DNA from 4 places in the Lysinibacillus sp. NPDC056220 genome. Region 3 is predicted to be linked to each of the others. Evidence: riboswitches for the same ligand, from Rfam matches in the RefSeq annotation. Region 3 holds a riboswitch; each other region holds the start of a gene.
The links. A riboswitch is a leader RNA that binds a small molecule or an ion and turns the genes downstream of it on or off. The one in region 3 is predicted to bind S-adenosylmethionine.
Positions count from the first base shown of each region.

Region 1: linked by a shared signal. The riboswitch ahead of ACOZBY_RS15605 (cyclase family protein) and the one ahead of ACOZBY_RS09620 (Na+/H+ antiporter NhaC family protein) in region 3 are both predicted to bind S-adenosylmethionine.
Region 2: linked by a shared signal. The riboswitch ahead of ACOZBY_RS13865 (YezD family protein) and the one ahead of ACOZBY_RS09620 (Na+/H+ antiporter NhaC family protein) in region 3 are both predicted to bind S-adenosylmethionine.
Region 4: linked by a shared signal. The riboswitch ahead of ACOZBY_RS18190 (methionine ABC transporter ATP-binding protein) and the one ahead of ACOZBY_RS09620 (Na+/H+ antiporter NhaC family protein) in region 3 are both predicted to bind S-adenosylmethionine.

Region 1 is NZ_JBMOXD010000004.1:176,952-184,799, forward strand. Features, by position in the region: gene ACOZBY_RS15585 (MFS transporter) at 1-1,181, shown strand, start outside; gene ACOZBY_RS15590 (ABC transporter substrate-binding protein) at 1,344-2,294, shown strand; gene ACOZBY_RS15595 (helix-turn-helix domain-containing protein) at 2,373-3,944, shown strand; gene ACOZBY_RS15600 (hypothetical protein) at 4,107-4,508, shown strand; SAM riboswitch class I at 4,609-4,715, shown strand; gene ACOZBY_RS15605 (cyclase family protein) at 4,805-5,542, shown strand; gene ACOZBY_RS15610 (DedA family protein) at 5,572-6,168, opposite strand; gene ACOZBY_RS15615 (Cof-type HAD-IIB family hydrolase) at 6,260-7,033, opposite strand; gene ACOZBY_RS15620 (DUF2225 domain-containing protein) at 7,358-7,848, shown strand, end outside.
Region 2 is NZ_JBMOXD010000003.1:730,401-738,248, reverse strand. Features, by position in the region: gene ACOZBY_RS13895 (general stress protein) at 1-283, shown strand, start outside; gene ACOZBY_RS13890 (DMT family transporter) at 845-1,753, opposite strand; gene ACOZBY_RS13885 (LysR family transcriptional regulator) at 1,879-2,757, shown strand; gene ACOZBY_RS13880 (phosphopantothenoylcysteine decarboxylase) at 2,832-3,506, shown strand; gene ACOZBY_RS13875 (TetR/AcrR family transcriptional regulator) at 3,606-4,205, shown strand; gene ACOZBY_RS13870 (DUF418 domain-containing protein) at 4,195-5,289, shown strand; SAM riboswitch class I at 5,457-5,552, shown strand; gene ACOZBY_RS13865 (YezD family protein) at 5,622-5,777, shown strand; gene ACOZBY_RS13860 (flavin reductase family protein) at 5,861-6,346, opposite strand; gene ACOZBY_RS13855 (VOC family protein) at 6,505-7,290, shown strand; gene ACOZBY_RS13850 (cold-shock protein) at 7,395-7,595, opposite strand; gene ACOZBY_RS13845 (formate--tetrahydrofolate ligase) at 7,809-7,848, shown strand, end outside.
Region 3 is NZ_JBMOXD010000002.1:935,627-943,474, reverse strand. Features, by position in the region: gene ACOZBY_RS09635 (MerR family transcriptional regulator) at 165-983, shown strand; gene ACOZBY_RS09630 (DUF554 domain-containing protein) at 1,046-1,717, shown strand; gene ACOZBY_RS09625 (VanZ family protein) at 1,927-3,345, shown strand; gene ACOZBY_RS09620 (Na+/H+ antiporter NhaC family protein) at 3,561-4,841, opposite strand; SAM riboswitch class I at 4,946-5,049, opposite strand; gene ACOZBY_RS09615 (DUF3953 domain-containing protein) at 5,175-5,408, opposite strand; partial or broken gene ACOZBY_RS09610 (SAM-dependent methyltransferase) at 6,968-7,349, shown strand; gene ACOZBY_RS09605 (VOC family protein) at 7,514-7,848, opposite strand, start outside.
Region 4 is NZ_JBMOXD010000007.1:19,440-27,287, forward strand. Features, by position in the region: gene ACOZBY_RS18165 (glycosyltransferase family 2 protein) at 1-169, opposite strand, end outside; gene ACOZBY_RS18170 (polysaccharide deacetylase family protein) at 166-1,596, opposite strand; gene ACOZBY_RS18175 (nucleotide sugar dehydrogenase) at 1,613-2,938, opposite strand; gene ACOZBY_RS18180 (MetQ/NlpA family ABC transporter substrate-binding protein) at 3,606-4,457, opposite strand; gene ACOZBY_RS18185 (methionine ABC transporter permease) at 4,524-5,192, opposite strand; gene ACOZBY_RS18190 (methionine ABC transporter ATP-binding protein) at 5,182-6,210, opposite strand; SAM riboswitch class I at 6,294-6,397, opposite strand; gene ACOZBY_RS18195 (thioredoxin family protein) at 6,454-6,765, opposite strand; gene ACOZBY_RS18200 (hypothetical protein) at 6,781-7,122, opposite strand; gene gcvH (glycine cleavage system protein GcvH) at 7,214-7,594, opposite strand; gene ACOZBY_RS18210 (arsenate reductase family protein) at 7,676-7,848, opposite strand, start outside.

The sequences.
Region 1 (7,848 bases), on a different contig from region 3:
CACATTCAAAAAAGCCAAGTGCTAAATTAACTTTGCTAGCACTGGCAATCAGTGCTTTTGGAATAGGGTCCACTGAATTTATCAGTGTTGGGCTTTTACCGTTAATGACAGATGACTTCGGTATATCTTTAAGCACAGCCGGCTTAACTGTTTCAATATACGCATTAGGCGTTACTGTTGGAGCTCCATTATTAACAGCCCTAACATCTCGCCTTAGTCGAAAAACTGTTTTATTGCTAGTCATGACAATCTTTATAATTGGGAACTTAACTGCAGCTGTGGCACCAAATTTCTCGATTTTATTAATAGGGCGTATTATTTCAGCATTAGCACACGGTGTGTTTATGTCCATCGCTTCTGTCATAGCGGCAGATGTAGTTGAACCAAATAAACGCGCAAGTGCAATTGCCTTTATGTTTACTGGACTTACATTGGCTACTGTGACGGGTGTCCCATTAGGTACATTCATTGGACAAGTAACAGACTGGCGTATGTCATTCATATTTATTGTTACTATAGGGATAATTGGTTTAATAAGTAATGCTTTGTTAGTACCAAGCCAATTATCAAAAGGTAACCCAATCTCTCTTCGTGATATCGGTAAAGTATTAGGCAATATTCGAATGTTATTAATCCTTTTCATTACATCAATTGGCTATGGTGGTGCCTTTGTGGTCTACACGTATGTTTCACCTATATTAGAGCAATATATGGGTTACTCACCACACGCGGTAGTTATTATATTAGTTGTCTATGGTATTTGCGTTGCTATTGGTAATACACTAGGAGGCCATTTTGCAAATCAAAATCCGCTTCGTTCCATCTTTATTATTTTTGTAGGACTTGCATTAGCTTTACTTGGTATTGGCTTTACTCTTGAATCGCCAATTATTGGGTTATTCATGGTCCTACTAATGGGCTTATTTATGTTCATGAATGTCCCAGGCTTGCAACTATATGCAGTTATACTGTCTGAAAAATATATACCATCAGCTATTTCAATGGCCTCTGCATTAAATATTTCTGCTTTCAATATTGGTATATTTTTAGGTTCCTATATGGGTGGTTTTATTATTCGTCATCAATCATTAGCACAAACGCCTGTATATGGATTCCTTATGGTTATGCTGGCAGCGGTCGTTACACTCCTATGGCTACTTTTTGATAAAAAGAATCAATAGGACTCTAAACTCTTCATTTTGTATAAAAAAGATGTAGAGAATATGTATTGTTTGTTTTTATATGGTATCCTATAATTTATTTGAATCAAACGAGAATGATTATCATTCTAAATTAAGATAAACATTTATCAGTTTTTAGTAAATTTATAGGAGTGAATAGCCATGCGTATCAGTCGATATTTTACATTTGTACTTATTCTTGTACTGCTGTTCGTTTTAAGTGCCTGTGGTTCAAATGAAACACAAACAAGTTCAGAGAGTGTGAATCCAACAAAAGAAGATACACGAGTTGTAGAGGATGAGTTTGGAGAAGTAACAATTCCAACAAATCCACAGCGAGTAGCAGCCATCTATATGGAAGATTATTTAACTGCCTTAGATGTCAAGCCTGTTGTGCAATGGTATCACCCTTCCTGGGGTAAACAAGATTATTTAGGCTTAGACGTACCTGAGTTTGACGTTACAGGTAGTCTAGAAACATTACTTCAAGCTAAGCCTGATTTAATCATTGTAGATGGTGCAGCAGATAAGGCAAAGTATGAAGAATATTCAAAGATTGCACCTACTTATCGCTTAAAAGAAGACATACTACAAGATCCACGTGAAATTGTGAAAACGATAGCTGATGTTTTAAATATCCCTGAGAAAGCGAATGAAATCGTTGATAAATATGAGGAACGTGTTACGAATTTAAAAGCTAAGTTAGAAGAATCCGTTGGTGACGAAACTGTTGCCGTTGTCCGCCTAAATGTGGCAGATAAAACGTTGGCATTATTCGGTATAAAGAATCGCTACACGGGCTACATTTATACGGAAGCTGGTTTAAATCCACATCCATTAGCTCGGGATATGACAGAGTTCCACGAGGTCTTGTCTGAAGAAGCTATTCCAGAATTAGATGCTGATCATATTATACTCTTCCCTTCAAATGGCACTTGGGAAACTGAAGAAAATCAAGAGGCGATTAAATGGTTAGATAGTACGCTTTGGAAAACAGTTCCTGCTGTAAAAAATGGACAAGTTTATATTGCTGATCGAACTTATTGGCAGTCTGGTGCCATTACTGCAAACCTACTAAAATATGATGATCTTGAGAAATGGTTCGTGAAATAATTTACAATAGAAAGCTCTTTAGGGGGCTTTCTTTGTGTTGTTTTCCAAATTTAAACTTTACTTAGGAGTGCGTGGACAATGGGTAATTTAATACAAATCTATCATTTACAAACTATTTCATATACTATTCTTTCAGCAGGTATGCAGTCATATAGCAATACATACTATTCTCTTTTCATCCTTATTAGTGGTAACGGAACACTTAAGACAAACCATGAAACTATCCACCTTATGAAAGGAAAATGTGTGATTATTCCACCTAATAGCCCTGTCGAAATTCACATTGCCGATGAGACACTCTGCTTTTACCAATTGACATTTAATACGATCTATCTTAGTGAAGCTCATTCTCCTACTAGTCTCTTTACAAGTGTTAGAGAACTACGTCTTCTTCCCTTCTCTCAATGCAATAGACTATTAGAAGCTATTTATCGGTGTCGTCAAACAAAAGATGAGCACACTGTTTTTGAGCAGCATGTTCGTTTCCAAGAATTGATATTATTTATTTTTGAGCAAAACCGAACGAAGCCTCTACAACAAAGTGATCGTCAATCTGTAGAGCAATCTATCCAATATTTGCACAACCACTTTGGAAAGGATTGGACTGTCGAACAGCTAGCAGAACTGGCAGGTGTACCAAAATGGAGTTACTCACGCATTTTTAAAGATATTACGGGACAAATACCTCTGTATTATTTAAATAGTATACGTATTGAAAAAGCCAAACAGTTATTAATGACAACGAATGATCGTGTATTTGAAATAAGTCAGTCTATTGGCTTTAATAATGAATACTATTTCAATCGTCGTTTTAAAGAGCATGTAGGTATTTCCCCAGGGCAATTCCGACGAAGTCAGAGCAATAATGTACGCGTATTCGCACCATTCTTAGAGGACTTCTTTGTAGCTTTAGGTATTACGCCCATTGCGCAATTCAGTCATTCCAAGTGGGGAAAACAAGACTATTTAGGTCTACAGGATGTGCCTGATATCGATGTACAGTATGGAAAAATGGAACACCTCTTTCACTATAAACCAACATTAATTATGTTAGATGCTGGTATAGAGCGTTGGGAAACCTGTCTTCATTTAAATAAGTTGGCCCCAATCTGTCACCTAAACAACCCTGGAGAGGACTGGCAATCGACTCTATTTAAAATTGCAGATTTAACAGGGAAAACCGCTATGATGCAAGATATTATTACGGAATATGAGGACAAGGTACAGAGGGCTCGAAAAATTCTAGGTAGATCCGTTTACGGACAAAGTGTGGCATTTCTTCGCATTTCAGCCATTGGCATTACACTGTATGCTGGCCCTGATTGCGGTTATACAGGGCCAATTCTATACCGTGACTTAGGCTTAACGCCTGATCCATTGGTGTGGAAAATACCGCTTAATCAGCGTAAAGCTCATCTGACTTCAAATCAGCTGCAACAACTAGACGCTGATCATTTGTTTATCACCTTCGACAAGCAACACTCCATTTATGAGAATGAAGAGCGTACTATTTTAACATCCTCTATGTGGAAAAACCTAAGGGCTGTTAAAAGAAACTGTGTCTATGAGGTGGATTTTTTAACGTGGATGAATTATGGAATCCTGTCACATAGCAAAAAAATAGATGATGTATTAAACGTTCTTGGCTAAAGAACAAAAGGGAAGCGCGCCATCGCTTCCTTTTTTAGTTTGTGTGGCATACCATTCAGCATAGTATATTAACACTTCAGTACAGGAATGGCGTTATTCAAACACCTAAAAAGATCATGATACATAAGATAAGATATCAGCTTCTGGCTAGGAGGAATTGATTTGTATTATAATCCTTATCCTTATTTTATTCACCCCTACCATTACCCGATACCATCGACAGACCATCAACTTGCAGCTAGAAACTTTTCACAACATTTAGCAATGCCGACTAGTAATAGTCCCTTTCCCCCTGTTGATACACAAAAATTAATATCTTCAGCTACGCGGATAAAGACGATTATGCAGCAGGCACAATTACTTACAGATAAAATTGATAGTTCTCAACAATTTGCACATGACTTAAAGAATGCTGCACAGCTTTCAAATAAAACAGAGGTCGAAAAATTAATTACATCCACAGGCATTACTACAAAATTTGAAACCAACTATACACCAGATAATTTTAGAATACAGCTTATGGATAGTGCCTGCTGTCGAGTAACGTTAATTTTGAATTGGTAAGTAAATTAATTTTAACCCTGTAATCCTATCAAAGTTGTAAACTATAAAAATATATGTTAAAGTATTTATACTATTATTTCTGAAAATTCTTATATCCTATTTCTTATCTAGAGAGACGGAGGGATCGGCCCGATGAAGTCTCAGCAACCAGCTCAAGCAGTATGGTGCTAATTCCTATTGGCAAAATTTAAGCCTGAAAGATGAGAAGACGCACTACCTATGTTTGATTCCGGGAGTCCTCTTCGATTGAGGACTCTTTTTTTATTGACTACTACTTTTAGAAAGCAGGGAATTTAATGTCTAACGAACTTTTACAAGCATTGCACTTACTAAAATCAAAACAATGGGTCGATTTGACACATACCTTCGGCCCAGACTCACCTCATTTTTTCATGTTTGAAGATGCTAAATTTGAAACATTATTCTCGCATGATGATGGATTTTTTGCACAGCAGTTTTCTTTTCCTGGACAATATGGAACACATATTGACCCACCCATTCACTTTGTAAGAGATACTCGATTTATAGATGAATTAGCACTAAAGGAGCTTGTTCTTCCGCTTATCGTCATTGATAAATCACAGGAGGCTGCTAGTAATCATGACTTTACGCTCAGTGTACAAGATATTCTAGAATTCGAGACACACTATGGACAGATTGAAGAAGGTACATTTGTGGCACTGCGAACAGATTGGAGTAAGCGTTGGCCAGATAAAGAGGCATTTAGTAATAAAGATGTCAATGGAGATAATCATCTCCCAGGTTGGGGCTTGGAGGCCTTACAATTTCTATTCAAGGAACGTAAAGTAAGTGCAATAGGTCATGAAACTTTTGATACTGATTCTGCCACTGATTTTCGTCAAAGTGGCCAATTAGTTGGTGAATATTTTGTCCTCAATCAAGACACTTATCAAATTGAGCTCATGACTAATTTAGACAAGCTACCTCCTAAAGGTGCTATTATTTTTAATATAGTACCCAAGCCTGAAAAAGCATCTGGATTCCCTGTACGTTCATTTGCCATCTTGCCATAACAAAAAGTCGGTAGGAATCCTACTGACTTTTACTTTTGTACGTTTCTTTTTTTAAATAAATAATAAACAATTAACATGACTAGGACAAACAGCAAGATGACGTACATACTGTAATGAGATAAATAGTAACCGACGAATCGCCATTTCTCTCCTAGCACTTTTCCTAAGGTTATAAATGTAAAAGTCCATATAAATGCCCCTGTATAAGCAAAGAAAGCGAATTTCCTATATGGATAATTATTAATAGCGGCGATATAGGCTGTTAGATGGCGTACACCAGGAATAAAATAGCCAGCAATTAATAAAAAAGGCCCCACTTTCATAAACATTTTTTTAGTAAATTCAATTTTTTGCTCAGTTATATGAATCTTTGGCCCATATTTCTGCAAGAGCGGTAAGCCAAATCGACGGCCGATATAGTAGCTTAAAGTAATCCCCCCCATTGCGCCAATCAGAGCACTTACTAAAGCTGGGATATGTCCAAGGCTTTCTCGATAAACACTATAGCCTACATAAGTTAAAAATACTTCATCGGGAAGTGGCAACCCAACAATGCCTCCAATTAGGATCACGATGATGCCAAAATACCCGTAATGTTCAATTAGAGATTGCACATGCTGCGCCATTTTTCATCCCACCTAATACATTGTTCTATATACTCATAACTGTATACCAAAAGAGTCTCTCAAGCCTCCACTTTACTTCCTTTCCATGTCGTTAAATAATGTGCAGCTTTCGTAAAGCAAAATCTATGCCGCCTTCAATGGATTTCTTTGTAACAAAATCTGCAACATTTTTTAGAGCTTGGCTCCCATTCCCCATAGCTACCCCAAGGCCAACCAGCTCTAGCATATCTATATCATTCTCTCCATCTCCAAAAGCTATGGCATCCTTAGCATTAATCTCAAAATAATCAAGTACAGCCTTTACGGCTATCGACTTGGACACATCTTGCTGTAAAACATTCACAATATAAGGATGCCATCGTTGCCGTAATATATTCGAAAATTGACGAGCTAATCTTTTTTCAGCCTGTTCATCAGCATAAAGGCACATAAGAAAAACCTCTTCATCCATAATGCTTTCTTTTCTAACTGGAAAATCACATAAAGACAATGTCTCTTGCATCGCGCTTAAGGCTAATGGATTTTGTATATCATTCATCGTAAGTTGTTCTGTAAAAAATGTTAAGGAATGCTGATGTTGCTGTGCAAAAGCTTGAACATTTTGAACAATGCCCTTCTCAATCGGAATTTTATGTATCACAACATCCTTGTGTTTCACATATGCCCCATTCGCTGTAATAAAGGTTTCAATCCCTAAATTTTTCAGCTCTTCACACATGGACAACGGTCTTCCTGTCGCAGCCACAAGATAGATTCCCTTTTCCTGTAATAGTCGAATAGCCTGCCTCGTACTTTCCTCCACAGCACCATTCTCATAATTGATTAGTGTACCATCCACATCAAAAAATACTATTTTATACGTCATCTGCTCCACCCTCTCATAGTAAACTTTTGAACTATACAATTCGAACCGTCCATTAAATAAATTGTACATAATTCGACAAACTTTTCGGTAACTATATAACTTACTTTAACTACACCGATAAATACTATTACAAGCACATTTCTAATGATATTTAACTAAAAAAACGAGTATTATTTTTAATTTTATAATTCCAAAGGAGTATACCAAAGAACACAGAATTGTTAAAATGGAAGATAATGAATTAAATACATTGAACGATTATTGATTACGTATAAATAGAACAAAAGAAATAATATTATTGAGCATGCAAAGGAGTTGATTCTTATGGCATTTAACATCTACTACTATGAAAGTAGCGTAGATTGTAAATTTTGCAAAAAGCATTTTACAACGTATAAAGTACGCCCAAATCGATATAAAATTATCGAGGAACAAACAGATTTCATGCCCGTCTATGATGGTCTTAACCCTTTGCTGTATGAAGTTGCCGTGTGCCCACATTGTGGCTTTGCCTTCCATAAATCCATGACACGTACATACGGACCTTTCATGCAGCTTATAGATGAACTATACATTAAAGAGCTACAGAAACCTATGAGTATCTGTCAAGAGCGTACAATCGATGATGCCATTATAAGCTTTAAGCTTGCTTACTTAGTATCTCGCGCATCAATGGAAGAATCGCTTTTGATGGCTAATTTCGCCTTAAAAATTGCCTGGTTATATCGTATAAAAAACGATGAAGAATCAGAAAAACGCTACCTTTTTGCCGCTAGAGATTTTTACAGTAAATCATTTGCTTCTAATCAGGAAGG
Region 2 (7,848 bases), on a different contig from region 3:
TGATGTCCACACACATGAGGCTGGTAACTGGGTGGACCAATTTAAATCTTGGTTTACAGGTGATTCATCTGTAACAGAAGGCTTAAAACGCTTTAATCTTTCCGAAGGGCAAATAGCTTACTATGCTCATCTTGTAGAGCAGGGGAGTATCGTATTATTTGCAGAACGTGATGATGATTATGATACGCTACAATCACAACACCCGGAAACAGCTGCTGAGCAGGAAGAACGTTTAAGACAAGAGCGCATGAATGAGGCTGAGCAACTTAGAAGATTTTTATAAAGGGAAAACAGAGTGATCTACTCTGTAAGATTAAGTACATGTAATTGTACATTAATACTTATTTAATAGTATTTTATTTATAATGTTACACATTAAATAAAAAAGCACATTACTAAAAACAAATTTTAGTGATGTGCTTTTTATTTTTATTAACTCTTATTTACAATTACTAAGAAAAATATTAAAGAAGAAAAAGAACATACGTTCTCTATGGAGGAGAATAATTTTATTGGTTTGAGTATTGTCCAAGCATGTTAAAAGTAAATATCAGTTACAAAAATTTACTTTTCAACACCCTATGTAGATGGAGTACTTTATGTAGAAGTTGATGGGAACGAAGGGCGGCGACTCCTGCGGGAAAAGCGGGAAAGTCGAGAATCCTGGACTGAGCGAAGCGAGGGAAGCAGCTCGACCCCGCCCGCGGAAAGCGTCCGCCCGTAGTGAAAATCAACGGCTTTACTTTATTTCATTGTAAAAGAAAAAAGACTGTAGGCAAACTCTCAAATTTTTTGAGTTTGTCTACAGTCTGAACAGAGTGATCATTGTGGATCACTCTGCTTTTTAATGAATGACTTTTTCTGGAGCATCCTTTTTAATAAAGCGTAATACATGGAAATGCTCTAATTGGGCAAATAAATTACCAATTAAAATAAAGCTACCACCAATAACCAGTTTCATTGTCAATCCTTCACCGATGAACATCATCGCAAACATTGCTGCAAATATAGGTTCTAAGGAAAAAATAAGACCTGTATGTGTAGCAGAAGTATACTGTTGTGCAACAGTTTGGCCAACGAAACAAAACGCACTACAAATGATGCCAAGTCCTAAAATAGCCATCCAGGATGTCGTATTATTCGGTAAAGCTGGTGTTTCAAATAATAAGGTTAAGATCAGGGCATAAATACCCGCAAAGCCTAATTGGTAAATGCCGTACGAAATGGACTCCACATTCCGTGTAAATGAACTGTTTAAAAGTAAATAAATAGAATAACATAGCGCAGCGATTGCGACTAACAAATCTCCTTTATGGAAGGAGAAAGAGCCTTGCGCCGTTAACACTGTAATACCTATCATGGTACAAATAATCGCAAAGCTCACGGCTCTGGAAGGTAATTTTTTATCAATGAAGCTACTGAAAATCGGCACTAGTACAACAGTTAGGCTTAAAATAAAGCCTGCATTTGAAACGGAAGTGGATTGTAATCCAAATAAGCTTAATGCGAACACAATGAATAATAAAAATCCTTGGATAGCTGCATATTTTAAAGTCTTACCATCTACTTTTATCATCCGTTTATAAAAAATAAGCCCAGCTACTATAAATGCGATGATACAACGTAAAGCCACCACATTATAAACAGCCAATGTTTCAAGCCCCATGACCATAAAGGTATAAGATAGTCCCCAAAACATTGTGACAATAACCATCAATACATTTGCTTTTCCTTGGATACTCAATATGTTCACCTACCATCTGTGTACTAAAACAGTTTGTATACTAAAAATTACTATATATGTTGTATTGAGATTAGTAAAACGAATGTTTATAATGATTAGGATTAAAAAAATTCATGTATGTAGAGGGAATGCCGTTGAGCTTAGTAAAATATGAGATTTTAACAAAGGTAGCAGAAGTCGCAAGCTTTACAAAAGCAGCAGATGCACTAGGATTAACTCAGTCTGCTGTTAGTCATGCCGTATCAAGTTTAGAAAAAGAATTTGGGTTTGCCTTAATACATCGAAGTAGAGCCGGTGTCACCCTAACGAGTGAGGGGCAAACAATGCTAAGGGCAATGCGTCAGGTTTTAGACGCACAGGAATTATTGCAACAAGAGGCGGCTCATATTCATGGAGTGACAAGAGGAAACGTCCGTATTGGCGTTATTTCAAGTATATCTTCTAATTGGATGCCAGAAATTATTAGGATTATGGACAATCAGTTTCCTGGAATACAGGTGGAATTACGCGAGGGAGATTATTATGAAATTGAACAATGGTTACTTAGTGGGGAAATTGAGGCAGGATTTTTAAATGGTCAAAAATCTGAGCAATATCAATATACAGAATTACAGCAGGATCCCTTATTATGTATCGTTTCAGATAAAAGCCCACTATTTAATAAGTCAGAGATAGATATTGTTGATTTGGAAGATATGCCTTTTATTATGACTTCCTATAAAGGGACCAATGATGTCAAAGTGTTGTTGGAACAATATCATGTGAAGCCAAATATTCGCTTTGAACTTTCAGAGGAGGTAGGTATTGTTTCTATGATTTCTCATCAACTAGGAATCAGTATTTTACCACAATTGGTCATTCAAAATTTGCCGCCTACATTAAAAGCAATTCCACTAAAGCAAGGTGCCTACCGTACAATCGGAATTGCCATGAAGCATAATGCATCACCTGTAACGAAGAAATTTGCGGAGATTTTAAGTGCATGGCTGATGGAACAAAAAAGTGCAGTCTGATGGAATCTATTGAAGCCTATCCGTGCATTACGGTAAAATAGTAGGTGTATATATTTTAGAAAATAGGTGAGTGGATGGGGACATTACAAGGTAAAACCGTACTCATTACAAGTGGGGGAACACTTGAAAAATGGGATCGTGTACGAGGGCACACGAATTTATCAAAAGGGACAATGGGCTGTTATTTAGCGGAGGCGGCACTCGCTGCTGGTGCTAATGTAGTATATATGCATGGCTATTTTGCACAGCTTCCAGTGAATCACGATCAAATGAAATTGATTAAATTTGAGGGCATTGACGATTTAGGAGAAAAAGTTCGTCATGCTGTCCAACAAGAACATGTTGATATTGTGATTATGGCTGCTGCTGGCTCCGATTGGGTCATTGATAAAGTGTATGATCAATCGGGCAACTTGATGGAGGAAGCAGGGAAAATGCCTTCCGATGAGCCACCTATTATTCATTTTAAAAAGGCGCCGAAAGTCTTAGGACAAATCAAGGGCTGGCAACCAAATGTGACGTTAGTAGGGTTTAAGCTAGAAGCAACCAATGACGAGGAGTTTTTGTTAGCACGTGCACGACTGCGAATGGAAACAGCCCATGCTCAATTAATGGTAGCCAATAGCTCTCAATCTTTATATGGCGGGGACGAGCCCCATTGGATTGTACCTGCTGATGGACAGCCAACTAAAGTAATGGGCAAGCAAAAAACAGCCGAAGCTTTAATGCTGTATTTGCAAAATCAATAAATATGAACTGTGTAGAGAAATATTTCTACACAGTTTTTTCTTGTTTAAAAGCGGAGTATCATTTATTATTTACTTAACGGTCGGTAAAAAAGGAGGATTATGATGGGTAATAAAGAACAAACTTTTCAAAAAATCATAGATGTGGCTTATGTGATGTTTGCAACTAAAGGGTTTGAAAAAACAAGTTTAGCAATGATTGCTGCAGAGGTCGGTATATCAAAACCAGCCATCTACTATTATTTTCAATCAAAGGATCAATTAATTGCTTACTTATTTGATGCACTGTATAAAGAAATTCAACAGGATATCGCTGTGAATTATAAGGAGCTTTCTCATACGAATTTCAAGGAGAAATTACTCGAGCTAGGCTATAAGTCTATTGAAGCGCAGGGGAAGGATCCTTATTTTAATAAAATATTTAATCAATATGTACTATTAGCAGCTCGCGATGAAAACTATAAGAAACAATTAGTGGAGCTAGAAACTAGCTTTTTAACAAGCTTTGTTGAAGTCCTACGATATGGCGTGAAGCTAGGGGTGCTAGAGGATACTCCCCATATAGAAGCAAAGGCACAGATGCTAGCCCTGGTTTATGATAATATCGGTAATTTCATGTTAACAGGCAACCAATTGAACTATAGAGCTATTTGGAAGGAGGCAGTACATAGCGTTATCCAAGGGGACAAAAATGATCAATAACAATCGGCGCATTGAAGGTCTTGATTTTGCAAGAGCTCTCGCCATGCTAGGGATGTTCATTGTAAATTTTGGAGTCATAACAGGTTCTACAACGAATGGTTCAGCATGGATGATTACCTTACAAAATCTTTTCGAGGGGCGTGCTTCCGCCGTATTTGTCATGTTAGCAGGAATAGGGATAGCTTTAATGACTCGTCAGGCTAGAGAGACTAAGGACCCACTGCTTCTTCGTCAGAATCGACTTACTTTATGGAAAAGGTCGTTTTTGTTATTTACGATTGGGCTAATATTATATGTGATCGGCTGGACAGGAGATATATTACATTATTATGGCGTGTATATGTTTGTGGCCGCATGTCTGATTGCGCAATCCAAGAAAATGATGATCTTCATCATAGGTGCTATCCTCATCCTTTCACAATGGCTTCAAATTCAATTTAATTACCTTGCTGGTTGGCATCCAACATATGTCTTACTAGAGTATCTTGATTTTTGGACACCAGCAGGATTTATAAGAAATTTGATGTTTAATGGCTATCACCCACTATTCCCCTGGATTTGCTTCTTTCTGATGGGGATGTTAATCGGCACATTAGATTTAACAAATCGTACTATAAGAAAAATCTTACTAGTGACAGGTTTATTGCTAGTCATATTGACTGAGACTTTTTCAATATTATTTATTAAGATAACAACAACCATCCATTTATTAGATGTAGAGAGTGCATTGTATTTATTTGATACGGGACCGATTCCACCAAATATGATGTATGTCCTATCTAATTCGGCTTCGGCTATTGTCCTCATTGTAGGCTCCATCTATCTTGTAGAGACATGTAAAAATAAAGTCATTGAAGCTTTCATCTTAACCGGGCAAATGTCTTTAACCCATTATGTTGGCCATGTTTTTATAGGGATTGGGATACTAATTGTTTGCCAAAAGCTGGAGAATCAAACGCTTGCTTTTTCCATGCTGTATGCCTGCTGTTACTTTTTAGGATGTGTGTTTGCTTCTGTTTGGTGGAGAGCTAAACATCATCGCGGTCCACTTGAATCCTTGATGAGGAAATGGAGTTCGAAATAAATTAGTGGATAGCCATCTATTTCTTACTGATTAGGCATAAAATACTTTAGGTATAGGCAGTTTTCTAATCTAAAATACACATTACAAAGTATTCAGCTAGGTTTTCTAATATTTTATATTGACAATCGTATAACAGAATTATAGAATTATTTTCAAGAAACGCAGTACTCTTATCGAGAGAGGTGGAGGGACCTGGCCCAATGAAGCCTCGGCAACCGGAAAAATAGGTGCCAAATCCAACAGATGTATCTGAGAGATAGGAGGGGCTATCAATTAGCTTGATGCATTGGCCTCTTTTGTACAACAAGAATCAGAAAGAAGGGGTGTATCGTATGGCTCAGTCGACAAAGGTAGAAGATAAGAAATTAGAGGCTATTGCAAAGGCCATTCAAAATCTTGAATTTGGTGAAGTGCATATTACGATTCAGGATGGGGTAATTGTTCAAATTAATAGGCTTGAAAAGCAGAGATTTCCACAAAAGAAATAAAGATCATTTCAGATGAACGATGTGAAAAGGCCACCAATAAGCATGGTTTCCGTTGCTTACAAGTGGCCCTTTTTTTATGAGAATTAGCTATAAAAGCTTTTTGGAATCTGACCGATATGACGGCGATGGTAGAGAAGCGGTTCCTTTTGAGAATTTGTAATATCTAGTACTTGCCCAATAAAAATAGTATGATCGCCAGCATCTATCTGTTGAAATGATTTACATTGTAAAATAGCTGCTGTATCATGTAAAATCGGTAGCCCAAATGATGAAGTAGACCATTTTGCCTGAGCAAAGCGATCTGGGACTTTACTTGCAAATAATGTACATAAATGCTCTTGATCACTCGCTAAAATATTAACAGCGAATTTTCCAGCACCCATAAAATAAGGATGGAGCTGAGATTTTTTATCCAGTGACCATAAAATAAGTAGTGGGTCAATGGAAACAGATGCAAAAGAATTGACGGTTAAGCCAATTGGATTCGTTTCATGACATGCTGTAACAACCGTTACACCTGTAGGATAGTTACCTAATGCCAATTTAAAAGCAGCTACATGATCTGTCATTCAAATCACCTCTTTATAGTGAGTAATAAATTAGTTAACGGAGTTAGTAGGGAAATTGCACTTTTTTTCATACCAGCTAGTAACTCCTTTTCTTAAGTAAATATTAAATCAAATACACATCTAGGTAAAGCTAATGGGGGAAAGAAAGGGGAATTGCCATGACTTTATATTTTGATCATCTGGTACATCAAGTAGAATCTCCGGAAAATATAAAGGTTTTCTTCAATAAACGAAATGTCCATACAGTGAACGGTGGTCAACACACGATGTGGGGGACTTACAATACGCTAAGCTACTTTGGCTTAAGCTATATTGAACAAATCGCTATTTATGATCGTGATTTATTTGAGCAAGCGGCCCTGTACCCATATTCCCTACATTATACGTTTAAACGTAATCATGAGCGCCAAGGATTTTCACGAATTGCCTTGCGCACCCAAAATATTGAAGAAGAGGGTCAACGATTGCGTGCATTGGGCTTTGATGTATATGGTCCCGATGCTTGTAGTCGAACAAGACCAGATGGCACGATAATCGAATGGAAGCTATTGCATTTTGGCAGGGCTGACCTTGCATTGGATTTCCCATTCTTAATTGAATGGGCAGATGAAGATGAGAAACGTCTTGCTCAATTAAAAGCTAGTGGCGCGATTGATGAAACGCAAGCTATTACCATGGAATCGATTCAGTTTTATGTCAGGGATGTGGAGAAGACGGTGCAGCTTTGGCAGAAGGTATTACAGCTACCCAAGTTTGTGCAGCATGAGCAGTTTGTGTCTCTACAGCTACCGAATATGCGCTTGGATTTTTATGAGGAAGCGGCAGCATCTAGCATGACGCTCGGGCATTTAAAAGAAGGGCCTATCGGTGTAACATTGAACGATCCACACAGAACCAAGGAAACATTAGTTTGTCCAGGTGCTTTTTATTGGATTAATAGATAAATTAAAAATCCACTTCAATCGTTGAAGTGGATTTTTATGTGTAAACATGTCAAAAAGCGGATTGAACTATTTTTAAATATTTCATCCACCTTCAGTTTCCTAGCTTATAATTTTACAACATTTGAAGCTTGCGGGCCGCGATTGCCTTCCACAACATCAAATGAAACCTTTTGACCTTCTTCAAGTGTACGGAAGCCTTCCTCCTGGATGCCCGTAAAATGTACAAATACATCTTCTCCATCATCACATTCAATAAAGCCATAGCCCTTTTCATTATTGAACCACTTTACGATCCCCTGTTGCATAAGCATTCGCCTCCAATGCGCTTGAAAGTAAAATAAAGTTAAAGAAATCGTGCTATCAATGAGAAAATGTGAAAAAATAGCATTTTCTCTTAGAACATACATGAATTGAACAAAAATGTCAATTGATTGTCGGAATGCGAGCATATCTGGCTTTCTTTTTTTTCACAATTAAGACTATAATGGAAATGAACAACATAGAAAGTAGGATGCCAAATGACAACGAAAAATCAACCATTAACAGATTTAGAAATCG
Region 3 (7,848 bases):
TCACTTATCTCCCCTCCCTTGATCCCGCAGTTCGTATCCTAGGATTTGGTCCAAACAAACTCACCAGCATATGGATGCTCTGATGAAATACTAAATTTTATTGGGTTCATGGACAAAATCAAGTACTATAATGATAATAGGACGTTTTTTAAAGGAAGTTTTAAATGAAGAATAGATTTTCAATTGGAGAAATGGCAAAGCTACATAAAACCACCATAAAAACCCTTAGATATTATGATGAAATTGATTTATTAAAGCCTATGTACACAGATAAAAACAACGGTTATAGATACTATTCAACAGAACAATTTGAGCAATTAAATACTATACATTATTTAAAGGAATTAGGTTTTTCATTAAAGGAAATTAAAGGACATTTGGATCACCGAGATATCGACGACTTTTTGCATCTCTTAGAGGAACAGAAACGATTAACCGAGGAAAAAATCCAAGAACTAGAACGAATTAAACGAAGGTTCCAAGATCGAATTAAGGATATTAAATTAGCACAAGAGATAAAGGCATTGGGAGTCCCTTTCATCATGGAAAAACAAGAGAGAAGAATCGTACGATTAATGGAAAAAATCAGTTCTGAACCACAATTGGAAGTTTCTCTGAGACAGTTAGAGAATTTGTCCAATATGAATTCTTCTATATTTATTGGAGGCGTTGGCCTAACCGTAAGTAGTTGCCATCTATTGGATAACCAGTTTCATGAATACAACTCTATATTTATTGTAGTCGAGGAAGAGGATCGGCAAAGTCCTTTATTGACCACGCTACCCGCAGGAAAATATGCCTGTATTTATTTTAATGGCAATCATAGTCATTCTCCTGTACATTATAAATCCTTACTGAATTTTATTAAAGCTCACGGTTTCCAAGTAATCGGAGATTCTATTGAAAGAACAATAATTGACCATTACATTTCAGGAAGTAAAGAAGATTACTTGACAGAAATACAAATACCAATAAAATGTTGACCCTCCCCTTACAGGAGGGTTTATTTTTTTACGTAAGAACAATTTTTAAAGGAGAATGAAAAATGTTAGGAACGATATTTAATACAATGATGATTATAGTCGGAAGCATCGTTGGAAGTATTTTCAAAAACGGGATAAAGGATGAATACCATCAAATCCTCATGCAGGCCATGGGATTAGCAGCGATGGGAATAGGTATAAATGCACTAGTTCAACATTTACCTGCCAGTAAATATCCGGTACTCTTTATTGTCAGTCTAGCTATAGGCGGATTATTAGGTCAAAAACTTAATTTAGAATCAAAATTTAATACGTTAGTAAATAAATACTCTAAGGGGAATTTAGCTGAAGGATTATCGACGGCGATTTTATTATTTTGTATTGGATCATTATCTATATTAGGTCCAATAGAGGCTGCATTAAAGAAAGATTATACCTATCTGCTTACGAACGGTATATTGGATGGAATTACTTCGATTGTTTTGGCCACTACATTCGGTATTGGGATAGCTATTTCAGGTATTGTATTATTTCTATGGCAAGGCTCCATTTACTTAATAGCTAGTTTAATGGAGAATTCCATCAATACTGACCTTCTAAATGAATTGACGATTATAGGAGGTATATTGATATTAGCGTCTGGTTTAAGTATTTTAGGTATAAAAAAATGTAATACCTTAAATCTTTTGCCATCATTAATAATCCCTATTATTGTGTTTTTGTTTATACATTAAAAAGCCATCCAAAAACCTTATGTCTAATTTGCTCAGGCACAAAACAATTGCGTGCTTGGGCTTTTCCGCTTTTCTTAAGAAATCTTCATAAATATTCTCTCTAATTATTAATAATTTCCATTTACACTATAAAAGTCGACATTACTAAGAATTCTCTCACCTGAGATGTAGCATTTGAAAATTATTATTTGATAAAGGAGTATCACACCTTGGGAATTGCAGAAATCATGAGCAATATTAAAATTTTGATGTTGCCAGTCATCCTAATTATTGGCTTTGAGTTTTTACTAATTGCACTTTATTACTTTTATTATCAAAGGCGACGAACAGATCGCCATAAACAAATCCCTGTAAAGAAGCTTCTTCTTGGCGCAATGTTTATCGGATATATTGTGTTTGTTTTAGAGCTAACAGTTATTGGTCGTGGCACTTCACATTACATGCAGATGAACCTACAACCATTCAGCGGTTATATAGACGCGTGGAAAAAATACTCTTTACGTGATCTCCAAAATTGTCTATTTAATATATTAATGTTTGTGCCATTAGGAATGTTCTTGCCTTTACTTATGGCTAAATGTAAAGAGTTTAAGTGGCTACTTCTAGTAGTGGTGGGGGCAACAGCCTCTATTGAAACATATCAAACACTTTCAGGAGCAGGGATTTTTGAGCTTGATGATTTAATCAATAACTCACTTGGGGGTATTATTGGCTATCAATTATACAAACTTGCAGTTTCTATTTCCAATCACAAAAAGGTCAAGGTGAAAAGTCTGATTGGAAACCTTGCTATCCCCCTATTGATGGGCTTAATTTTTATCGTTATGAGCATTGTCTACGCCCAACAAGAGTTTGGTCATTTAGCAATAAACGCTTATACAAAATCAAAAATGTCAGATGTTCATGTATCCACTTCATTGGAATTAAGCGCAGCATCAATTGTTGCTCCTGTCTTTAAGAAAAACGTTAAAAATGATGACGTAAAAGACCTGTTACAACAGAAATTAGGATTATTAGAGGTGAATACATCTAATAACCAGGACAATGACGAGACTTTATTGGAAGATAAAAATGAGGTCCCCTATACATTGATTACAAATGATTCCGAGGGCCAATGGTGGTTAACCGAAAATAATTATACCCCAGAGCAAACTTCAGCTGTAGGGCAAGAAGATAAGGCGAAATCATTGATGGATGAACTTGCTTTACTACCTCAAGATGCAGAATTTGCTGTACAGGAGAATGGTGAATTTGAATGGACATTACCAGACCGCACCGATGTACATAAAGATTACTGGACTGGGGATGTTAGTCTTGGTCTTAAACCGGATGGTCACGTGTATTCATTAACCTACAGCCTTCATGAAAATCAATTTATACGAGAGGTAAACATACTATCTCCTACAGAGGTATATGAACGGATCAAGGAAGGCGATTTTCCTCAAATAAAGTATAATGCGCTCGTTCAGGAGGAAGACCTTATTATAAAAAAAGGAGACCATATAGAGATTGATTCAATTGAGCTTTCGTATATGTATGATACAAAAGGTTTCTATCAGCCCATATACAATGTTGCAGGAAAGTTCAACGGCAACGATTGGTTTACTTTAATTCAGGCAAGAAAGTAATAGCTCATTCCGAATATTTGGCTCCAATTAACGGACAACCGGGCTTTCCATTGTAATGGGCTCCGTATTGGAATGAATTATCCCCTAAAAAATTGACTGCTTCCTAAGAGTGGAGCATGTTAGGTTTGGTAGTATATTACTCAAATATTAAAAATGACAAAAGTCATCGAGAGTGAACTTCTCGATGACTTTTGTCTACAGTCTGAAAGAAAAGTTTAGGCCTTCTTTTCTTTCGGGTACCCAATGAGAATAGCTATCATACCACAAATACCAATAAGAATAGGATAGAACGAGTATGGTAAGATACTCACTGGCGATATTTTGGCAACGCTTGCGGCTACTAGGAATTGAGCTCCGTATGGGAGAAGACCTTGAACCGTACAGGAGAAAATATCTAAAATACTTGCGGACTTTTTCGGCTCAATCTCATACTGATCAGCAATATTTTTGGCAAGCGGCCCAGCAATTAAAATAGCAATTGTATTATTGGCTGTAGATAAATTAGTTAGGCCCACAAGACCAGCTATACCTAATTCAGCGCCCTTCTGCGATTTAATCCTGCGTGTTACAAGGCGGAGCAAAAAGTCAATTCCTCCATTAAATTTAATAACCTCCACCATTCCAGCTATTAATATAGCTAGAAAGGCGATTTCAAACATACCTTCCATTCCTTCGCCAATTTTTTGTATAAGGCTCATTAGGTGATAGCTGCCATCTGCTAAGCCAACTGCACCGGCGAGGACAATCCCTAATGCAAGAACGAGGAAAACATTCATTCCCGATAACGCTAAAATAATCACTAAAACATAGGGAACAATTTTTACCCAATTATAGCTTAAATGCTCTACTTGAGCTGTTCCACCGGATGTCATAAACCCTAAAATAATGCTCGTAACCATAGCTGCCGGCAATACAATCCAAAAATTGACCTTAAATTTGTCCTTCATTTGCGCTCCTTGTGAACGAACGGCAGTAATAGTAGTATCTGAAATAAAAGATAAATTATCACCAAACATTGAACCGCCTATAACCGCTGCTATCACTAAAGCAATAGATAGCTCAGTCTGATCGCTTATCCCAACTCCTATGGGCGCCAGTGCAACAATTGTCCCCACTGACGTACCCATGGATAGAGAGATAAAACAGGCAATGATGAATAAACCTACAACAAGCAAGTTTTGAGGAATAATTGATAATGCAAAGTTAACAGTGGAATCTACGGCCCCCATCCCCTTGGCTACCTCTGAAAATGCCCCTGCTAATAGAAAAATAATAACCATCAGCATGACATTTAAATTTCCAGCACCTTGGCAAAAAATATCAACCTTCCGTGAAAACGATTCTTTTCGATTCATCGCTAGAGCCACAGCTCCCGAAATGCTAATAGCTACAATAACAGGGAAGGCATAAAAATCACCCGTCATAACCCCTGAACCAATAAATAAAATTATAAAAACAACAAATGGGATTAGCGCCCATGGATTCTCTCTCCTCATTGTTTACCTCCCAAAAATTAAAAATCAGCCCTATTTTTGTTTTTTCACCATAAAAAAGGCCTCATCTTGAAATAACAAGAAGAGGCCTTATAGTTAAAACGCTCCTCTTATCTATCAAGGACATTGCTTGCTGGATTTGGCACAGTAACTTAATAGTTCCGCTGCCGAGATTTCATCGGGCCAGTCCCTCCATCTCTCTTGATAAGAAGAAAAATATTATATTATATTTTTGACACAATATTAAAATACTAAAATAAAACATCCATAATTGCAACATGTTTTTAATTAGAAAAATTTTCTTGGCACTATCTTTAAGGTCCAGAATTCAACTTTTTAGATTAATATGAAGCTTTGTATAGACACATACACCGAAAATATAAATACGCCAACTAGAAAACAACCATATAATTTTCTCTCTCTCCCAAACTCTTTAATTCCTAATATTAACATAAATAAACCTAGGAAAAGGATCATTAAGAAATTTAGGCGGTATTCATATGTAATAAGTCCATAAATGGAAAGCGTGATGCCTATCGTTGATAAAATAATTTGTACTGTTTTTAACAAAACGATTCCTCCCTTTTTGCTTAAACAAATACTGTCAGTTATCTAACTTTTTTTGAATAAATAAATTCTATGATAGGTGATATGACCAATGTAAACCCAACGACTAAGAACAAAGGATAATTTTTCATGTCATTTAAATTGGAGACACCCTCTGAAGCAAAAAAAATTAGACAAGCTAAAATCATTAAAACATACTATCCAATTTTAGCATTGTGTGCTTCAATATGCTTATCCAGTTCATCTTTATCTTCTTTAATATCGCTATGGTTACCCGAAGAAGAATAAGGAAATAAAGCTAATTATAATAGAACCTCCATCAATTATTCCGAAACGAATCCATCTGTAGAGGGTAAAACTAACAATGTACAAACATATACAATGACTAAAAGACCGATTAATTTTTTCGATTGATGCATCCTTTGTCTAACCTCTATAGTGACAACTATTACCATTTAAAAATTGATTTATAATTTTAAAAAATCCAACAATACCCATTTAAACAATAATTTGTAAAATTCGGTTCGCTCAAAAAATCTATCCCTTTATGGCAAAACGGGCCATGGGAATTTCAGCTCTCGCCTCTTTTTCACAACTAATGACATTCGATTAACAAAAAATAACTTGTTGGAAGTATGGCTACGTTTGTAAGATAAGGCTAGCTTGCCTCATAAATTAATGTTCTTGAAATCTCAGATAAAAACAAAAAACCAGATGCTCCTCATAGAAGAGCGCCTGGTTTTATTGTGAAAGTGAATCTTACTAATTTACTTAGTTTTGATTCGTATTAATACTACGCTAAGTTAAGGCGTTGAACAAGTTAAAATATTTTCCAATCTAATTTTTGGGGGAATTCTTGTTTTTTCGAGCATAGGATTTACTCATTGCTATGTAATTTTCTAAAGTTCATGATTTTCATAAAAGTAGAAAGCCAACAAAAAAGACTAGATGCCTACATAATTATGTAAGTTCTAGCCTTTTAAGTGAAAGTGAATCTTACTAATAATATTGCTTAGCTTTAGATTCAATTATGAATACGAAAAAACAGCTAAAAAGTTTCACTATTTGTCCTATTTTTTCGTATAAAATAGGATTGTCTGCACAAAAAGACCAGGAAATCACGGAATAAGTGAATCCTGGCCTTTTTGTGAAAAGTGAATGTTACTAGCTTGCTTTAGTTTTTGTATTCTACTAGTAAGGTAGACGGTTGACGTTGCGATAAGTTACATAAAATTTAAAAATATTTTTTAAGCTTTTACTTGAATAGCAAAATCCCGCTGCCCCACCTAGTAATAACGGAAAGTTATACCTCCCTTTTGACATTGTATAGCTGCCTTTTCCAGTGTCTTTGAATGGAGATGGTTGCTGTAAAAAGAGGTATGAAATTTCCCATTTGCAGTTGTAGCACATATATCATTCACCAGAAGTCTACGGTGCATTTCCACTTCCTCGGGATTGCTCCTTGCTGAGAATCTTTTCTTTTACATGAATCAACTTCATCCGACGACTTTGCAGAATGAAGTGGGTGCCAATTAAGACTCACAATTACGAGAAAAGTGACTCTTTTGAAACAAGGCTTTCAGTATAAAAAAACATTTTTTAGTCACTTAGGTGTCTCCTATTACTTAACGAAAGAACAACTGGCTAGCTTAATAGACCATCTTTTTGCCCTAGTTATAGTAGGCAGTTCACTTGTCTTGGACTATGGTGATGAATCGTTATTTAGGAAAAAGGTATCTCTAACAGAGTAGAGAATATGGTGAAGATGGCGGCAGCTGGTGGTGAACCAATGAACTCATGCTATGAGGAAATGAAGAAGACACTAGATCAATCAGGGCTACTCATCTATCTCTATCTGCAATTCAACAGCTTTATTTTCAACATCAAACTGATTATCTATCCGCTTTTGAAACAATCCATTATCTTCACATTGTTAAAAAGTAAAGTATAATCAAATCATTTTTAAAACAATTCTTAATTTTCTATCTATTTCCCAGGCAATTAACTATTTCGATATAATATTTATGTATATGATAGTAGTGTAAAGCTAATTAGCCTTACACCTCCTAGATTTGTTACTAGGGTCACTGTTATAAACAGTGACCCGCTTATGATTGGCAACCCCCTAAAGGATTTCCATCTAGATCATAGAAGGTGAAAAATTTTATTTGTCCTTCTCCTCCGATAGGATTTACTTCCACTTGTTGCTCTACTAGTGATTGGTAGGTATCTTCAATAGTTGAAGATAGGAAATTGAAGTATTTCCCTACCCCAAAATGATTATCTGGAAAATGTAATGGTTGATGATTCTCCGTTTTGACTAAACATACGACCGTAACAGATTGTTCCCCTATTTTCATGACCGCTGCGTCTTCTTCTATATTTAAAAGCTTAAACCCAAGCTTTTCCTCATACCATTTAACTGATAATTGAGGGTCCTTTA
Region 4 (7,848 bases), on a different contig from region 3:
GTTGAAGACGATAAATTTCATTGACATCTGTCGGATCAATTTCTTCTTTCTGATAAGATGCACCTCGACGATTGACAAGGTTTCGGACATTTTCGGGATCAGGAATATTTGATAGAATCCGACGATCTGAGCGCGGTACTGTTAAAACCTCTTTTTTCGTTTTTATCATTTATTCACATCCCCATTTGCATCTTCTTCAATCCAATTTGACATTTTACTAAAGCTATAACCATCTTGTTGCAACTTTTCAATAATTAATGGAAGTGCTTCAACTGTTTTCGTACCGTCTAAGATGTGCATGACAATAACCTTTCCTGGTGCTGCTCTAGATATGACCCGATCATAAATGTCCTGAGCACTGTAATCTAAATTCCAGTCAAAGGAAGCAATATCATACATGGCAATGGTTTTAATTCCGGCAGCGGTAATCACTTTAGCAGTACGCTCATCCATAATTCCTTGTGCTGGTCTAAAATAAAGTAATGGTGGCTCCTGTAACGCATAAGTAAGAGCATTATGGGCCTTCACTAAATCATCTTGTATTTCCTCTGGCGTCATTTTAGTTACATCTAAATGGTAATAAGAGTGACTTGCCACTTCATGACCTTCCTCTAGTATTAACTTGGCTAATTGTGGATTTTTCTCCACCCCACTACCGATTAAAAAAAATGTACTTTTAATATTATATTTTTTTAATACATCTAAAACAGCTTTCACCTGCTGTTCATGTGCCCAATCATCAAAGGTAATGGCGATTTCTTTTTTAGAGGTCTCTTTTCGATAATACAAATGTGGTTCAACATTTTCATAATTCAAATTAGGTTTGACGGCATCATAACCTGCTATTTCTTCTAAAGACTTTGTTAAATATCGCTCATCTATCACATCACTTAAAGTCGTAATGGTGTAATCATGTTTTTCTGCTAATTGTGCTAGTAAAGGAATGGCATCTATAATAGCAGGATTAATATAAGTGTTGAGATGAATAATAGAACCTCTATCAATATATTTGTCAATATAATCAATCAAATCTTGGGCACTTTGCATTTTTCGATCAAGTGGATTAATGGATAAACCTATCACTGCCTTCATATCCAGTGCAGCAGCTGCTAAGCGCATATTATCTGTAATATCACCTGAACGACTTCGAACAAATTTCGGCTTATATCCTAAATGTTCTTCAAATATTTGATTCGTTAAATAAATCTCCTCATAGGTTTGGTCATAGTTTAAAGCTGTGACATCTGGAAATGACAATGTACCGTTTTGTACATCATGGCCTCTTTTTAGAATGTCTCGAACAAGCTCTGGTTCCTGTGCCACACGTAGCCCCTCTAAGAAAAAGGTGGCTTTCATATTAGATTCATCTAATTTCGCCAATAGTAGCTCCATTGTTTGATTATCCGCAAAGCCATTAAACGTTAGAGCTACTTTTGGCTTAATAATATCGACATGACTGATTGAATCACTCATCGTACCATCAGATTCCTTAATCTCTATAGAAGAATCAATTGGTTGAATCGTTTTTTGTGGAGTGGATTGACATCCTGCTAAGAACATCAGGATTAGAAGCCCACATATTTTTAGCTGTTTCATGTCCCACGAACTCTCCTTATAGTCTGTAATAATTTTTATTCTTAAATAAAAAATGGGTATTACGAGTATCAAAAATTAATGAGGCTTCCTGATCAATTAATGAATAATCAATGTTGGAATGATTGGTTAAAATCAACACAGCATCTGCATCTTTAACACTTTTCTCTGTTAAAGGAACTGTGTTTAAAAGAGTTTGTTCTACCGGGAACGTTTGTATATAAGGGTCGATAATCTGTAATGAGCTCTGACTATCAAGTAATTGCTGAATGACTCGTAGTGCAGGAGATTCGCGTGAGTCGTTTATATCTGGCTTATAAGTGACACCAATAATAACAATTTTTGCGTGGCACAGCTCAATATTTTGAATACGTAAGTACTGTTCCAGCCTCTCCACAACAAAATTAGGCATCGAATCATTTATTTTATCTGCTGCTTCAATTAAAGTTGCTGAGATACCATGCTGTTGACCCGCCCATAATAAATATTTGGGATCGACAGGGATACAATGCCCCCCTACTCCTGGGCCAGGCTTGAATGGCATAAAGCCATAAGGCTTTGTTGAGGCAGCATCTATGACTTCCCAAACATCAATGTTCATTTTATAGCACATTTGACTGAGCTCATTGACAAGGGCGATATTGATTTGGCGAAATGTATTTTCCAGCAATTTCTCCATTTCGGCAACTTTGGGACTTGTTACCGTAAATACACTAGTATGAATGACTGTTTCATAAAAACCCTTTGAAACTTCCAAACAATTAGAAGTAACACCGCCAACAACTTTGGGTGTATTGGAAACTGAAAAATTACTATTACCAGGGTCCACTCGCTCTGGTGAATAAGCTAAGAATAAATCTTGACCCACAGCAAAGCCATGCTTTTGCAAAATAGGCTGAACAATTTCCTCTGTTGTCCCAGGATAGGTCGTACTTTCAAGAATAACTAATGCATTTGCTTTAATATAACGCCCGATGTCATGTGCTGCCTCTTCTATATAGGAAATATCAGGAGTACCATCCACTGTTGTAGGAGTCGGTACACAAATAATGACGACATCTACAGAAGCAAGTTTGGAAAAATCAAAGGTTGCTTCAAAATGTTGATCTTTTAATATTTGCTGTATATTTTCTTTCGGGATATCAGCTATATAGCTCTCACCGTTTTGCAACATGGCGATTTTTTCTTGATTTTTATCAAAGCCTAAAACATGAAAACCTTTCTGGACAATTTCAATGGCAAATGGTAGGCCTACATAGCCGAGACCAATTACCCCAATTGTCGCTTTTTTTAATTGAATTTTATTTAATAAAGCTGAGCTCATCGATTTCGTGTTTATCGTCATAACAATAACTCCTTTGGCTAAACTTACATGTAATTTTTATCGCCATTTTTCCGTTATCTATTCATCCTCAATATTTAGTCATATCGAGTATTTTGCAACGTAATAGGTTATTTCTTTTCCTCATCGCCATTCTGTACAAACCCCTTTCTTCTCCACATACTTTAGTATGATTTTTTTAGTCAAAATAGATTAATAAAATCCAAATTTCACAAAAAAACTTTTCTAACAATTATATAGTACTACTCGTAACTAAACAATTTCTAAATAATTTCTTTACTCACGAAAAAACACCTACTTTTTTTCACATACACAACAAAATAATTCATTAATTATTAAGATATTTAACAAATATATTCAGAGTCACTTATTAAGCGTAAACGAAAAAGATGCTAGGCAACACTGAAGAATGTTAATAAATAGGAATTAACATTTTTCCTTTTCAGGAAGTTGCTAAAAATCCCTCACAGCATTGGCTTTCACCGATACTGGAGGGATTAGACAAACATGTAGAACAGGGGATTATAGGAGCTTTTAAATACTTGATATAGCTATTTTTATTTCCACGGAAATCGACATCCTATCGATAATCACTATTAAAAGCAGGTAAGCAACCTCAAAAGAAAAGAGTACGTAAGTAACTCAATACTTACGTACCCTTTTTTGTAGATTATTGAACAGGTACTACTGCACCTTTCCATTCTTCTAAGATAAAGTCTTGGATTTCTTTAGAAGTTAATACTTCTAATAATGTTTTAATTTCAGGTCTTGATTCATCTCCAGCACGTACTGCGATGATGTTAACGTATGGTGACTCTTTGTCTTCAAGAGAAATAGCATCTTCAATAGGGTTTAAGCCATTATCAATAGCAAAGTTAGAGTTGATAAGTACTGCGTCCCCTTCATTGTTTTCGTACATTTGTACAAGCATTTCTGGTGCTGTATTCGCATCAAATTTAAAGTTTTTAGGATTCTCTTCTATATCCTTAATTTCTGCTGCTGTTTTATCAATACCATCTTTTAATTTAATTAAGCCCTTAGCTTCTAATAATGACAGCATACGACCGTGGTCTGATACCGAGTTAGAAAGTAAGATTGTTGCGCCTTCTGGAAGGTCTTCTAAAGACTTATACTTTTTAGAGTAAATACCAATTGGCTCAATATGAACACCACCAGCATTGACGAAATCATAGCCATTGTCTTTAATTTGCAACTCTAAATACGGAATATGTTGGAAGTAATTTGCATCCAACTCTTTTGATTCTAAATCTTGGTTTGGTAGCACATAGTCTGTATATGTTTCTACTTTAAGGTCAATACCTTTCTCAGCTAAAATCGGTTTTGCTTTATCTAAAATTACTGCATGTGGTGTATTAGAAGCTCCCACTGTTAAAGTAACGTTTTCTTTACTATCTGTTTTATCACCAGATGCTGCATTTGAATCCTCTTTTTTATCAGTACCGCAAGCTGCTAATGCTAGTACAAGTATTGATAAAAATAATCCTGTTAATAACTTTTTCATGTATGACACTCCCTTTATTTTAATGAAAATATGTTAGCGGTAAGAACCGGAATAACCTCAGTTTTATTAACGTTTATCAATTTTTTCTGTAATGAAATCACCTATCCATTGGATGATAAAGACTACTACTAAGATCAAAATAGTTGCCATTAATGTCACATCTTGGCGATTTCTTTGGAAACCGTCTAGGAAGGCTAAGTTCCCGAGACCCCCTGCACCGATTATCCCTGCCATTGCTGTATAACCGACAAGTGCTACAGCCGTAACAGTAATACCCGAAATGAGTGCTGGTAATGATTCAGGGATCAGTACTTTCCAAATAATTGTGGCTGTTTTAGCCCCCATTGAACGAGCTGCTTCAATAACACCCTTATCAATTTCTCGTAGCGCAATTAATACCATACGCGCATAGAACGGAGCCGCACCGATAATTAAAGCAGGTAAAGCAGCATTGGCTCCACGGATTGTACCAAGTAAAAACTTAGTAAATGGAATTAATAAAATAATTAACACGATAAATGGAATAGAACGGAATATATTAACGAGTGACCCTGTTAAAAAACTAACAATTTTATTAGCCCATAACTGATTCGGACTAGTTAAAAACAGAACAATCCCAATGGCTAACCCTAGAATAAATGTAATAACTGTTGAAATGGCCGTCATATATAATGTTTCATATGTAGCCTGCCACATGCTATCCCAGTCTACATTCGGAAAGAGATTAGTTAGCATCTGCAATCACCTCCGTTTGCACTTCCACTGTATTTAAATAGCTTAAGGCTTCAGTCACGTTTGCTTTCGACCCATCAATTTGCACAATGAGAGTACCATATGCACCATTTTTGGTTTGCGAAATATTCCCATGTACAATGCTTACTTCCACATCGAATTGCTTTACTAGATGTGAAATAACTGGCTGTTCTGTTTTTTCACCAACAAAAATCAATTTGACAAGTTGTCCAGTTGGATAATTTGCTTTGATTTGTTCTACTGTATCCTGTGTTTCCTTTGTATTGGTAATTTGCGCTACAAATTTCTTAGTAATGGCAGCCTGAGGAGCCTGGAAAACTTGCAATACTTCTCCACGCTCTACAATTTCGCCTGCCTCCATCACTGCTACACGATGACAAATCTTGCGGATGACATGCATTTCATGAGTAATGAGGACAATCGTTAACCCTAAACGTTCATTAATATCCACCAGTAAATCAAGAATGGCATCTGTTGTCTCAGGGTCTAGAGCAGATGTAGCCTCATCACATAGTAAAACCTCTGGATTATTGGCTAATGCTCGCGCAATCCCTACACGTTGCTTTTGTCCACCAGAGAGCTGTGATGGATATGCTTGATCACGACCTTCTAGGCCAACAAGTGCTATCAATTCCTTCACCCGTGCCTCACGTTGAGCTTTTGATACACCTGCGATTTCTAATGGGAAGGCAATGTTTTCTGCAACTGTTCGTGACCAAAGTAGGTTGAAATGTTGAAAAATCATACTAACCTTTTGTCTAGCTGCTCTAAGCTTTTGACCTTTAATCGATGAAAAAGCCTGATTGTTCACTGTTACTGTTCCTGTTGTTGGTTTCTCTAAGCCATTAAGTAAACGAATCATCGTACTTTTACCAGCGCCACTATAGCCGATAATGCCAAAAATTTCACCCTTATTAATAGTCAGGTTAACATCTTTGACTGCCGTTAATTCGCCATTTGCTGTTTTGTATTTCTTCGTTATATTTTGAAGCTGTATCATAGCGAATACTCCTTTTCTTATATAAAAAAACCCCTCCACTTATAGACAAGTAGAAGGGGTCACGTATTATACGTTGAACCGTTCTCTCATCTTTCAAAGAAAAATCTTTGGGTGATTTGGCACCTTTTCACTATGTGATGGTTGCCGGGCTTCATAGGGCACTTCCCTCCGCCGCTCTTCATAAGAGTTCGATATATTTAATGTTTTAGTAATATATTTGTTACTTTACCACGCTAATAAAGTTCAGTCAATTGATTTTTTTAACAATTCGTACAAAAAAGGTACGGATTGAAAAGCATAAATCTTTTCTGTCACTTTGCCACCGTCACAAACAAGTAAGCACGGAACGCTTTCAATTTGATGCTCAAAAGCAATTTGCTCCAAAAAATTAATATTTGCTTTCCCTAGCTTTAGGTGAGGTAATAGTTGTTCTACAATTGACATCATTTTCGATGCCACTGCACAAGTACCGCACATCGGTGTATATAAATAAAACGCAGCTTTTTCTCCGGACTGTAATGCCGTTTCCCACTGCTCTTTCGACCATTCTTCCATTTAGTTCACGCAACCTTACAAAATATATTCATTATGGATTGAGAAATGCGCACGAAGTAAAATCATGGCTAACACTTTTCTAGGTGTCGTTTCTACTTCCTTATATGTTGGCATTGTCCGTAAATGCTCCGCTTCAGGATAATGTCTGTCCATTAATGCACGTAGCTTATCGCCTGAAGTATCGGCATCAAAAAAGGTAAATAGCTCATAGCCCTCATAGGGATCGATTAGCTCTTCTAATTGATGCACACCAATTGTTCCATTCGTACATAGTATTGTAACATTCTCGTTTAAAATTGGCTCAATTTGTAGCTTATCTGAGCGTCCTTCTACTATCAAGCATTTCCCATCGAACATTACGCCACCTCCATTTAGACATTCCCACTTATACGTTATTATATAATAAAAAACGCCGGTAGTTTCCGACGTTTTTTGATTATGGCTTGTCTTATTCTGCTGTCATCTCTTCGTATTGTTCTGCTGTCATAAGTTTATCAACTTCTGATGCATCAGCAGGCTCTACGACGATCATCCATGCTTTTTCATATGGTGATTCATTAACGAATTCTGGGCTATCTTCTAAATCTGCATTAACTTCAACTACAGTACCTGAGATTGGTGCATATAATTCAGAAACAGTTTTTACTGATTCTACGCTACCGAATGGATCATCCGTTTTGATTTCATCGCCAACTTGTGGAAGCTCAACGAAAACGATATCTCCTAATTCAGATTGTGCGAAGTGCGTAATACCAATACGTACTTTTCCATCTTCTACTTTAACCCATTCATGCTCTTCAGAGTAACGTAAGTCTTTCGGTGTGCTCATGCAAAAAACCCCTCCATAATTATGTAATATATTCACTTTCAGTGTGCCATACTTCTCCTATAAAAACAAGAATAAAAACGGCTATATCCAAGCTTGCTCAAAATCGGATTCTTTAAACCCTAAAGTTACTTTTTTTCCATCTGTTACGAGTGGACGTTTTATTAACATCCCATCCGAAGCAAGTAGCTCAAGCTGTTCTTCCTCAGTCATATCAGCTAGCTTGTCCTTCAAACCAAGGTCACGATATTTCATGC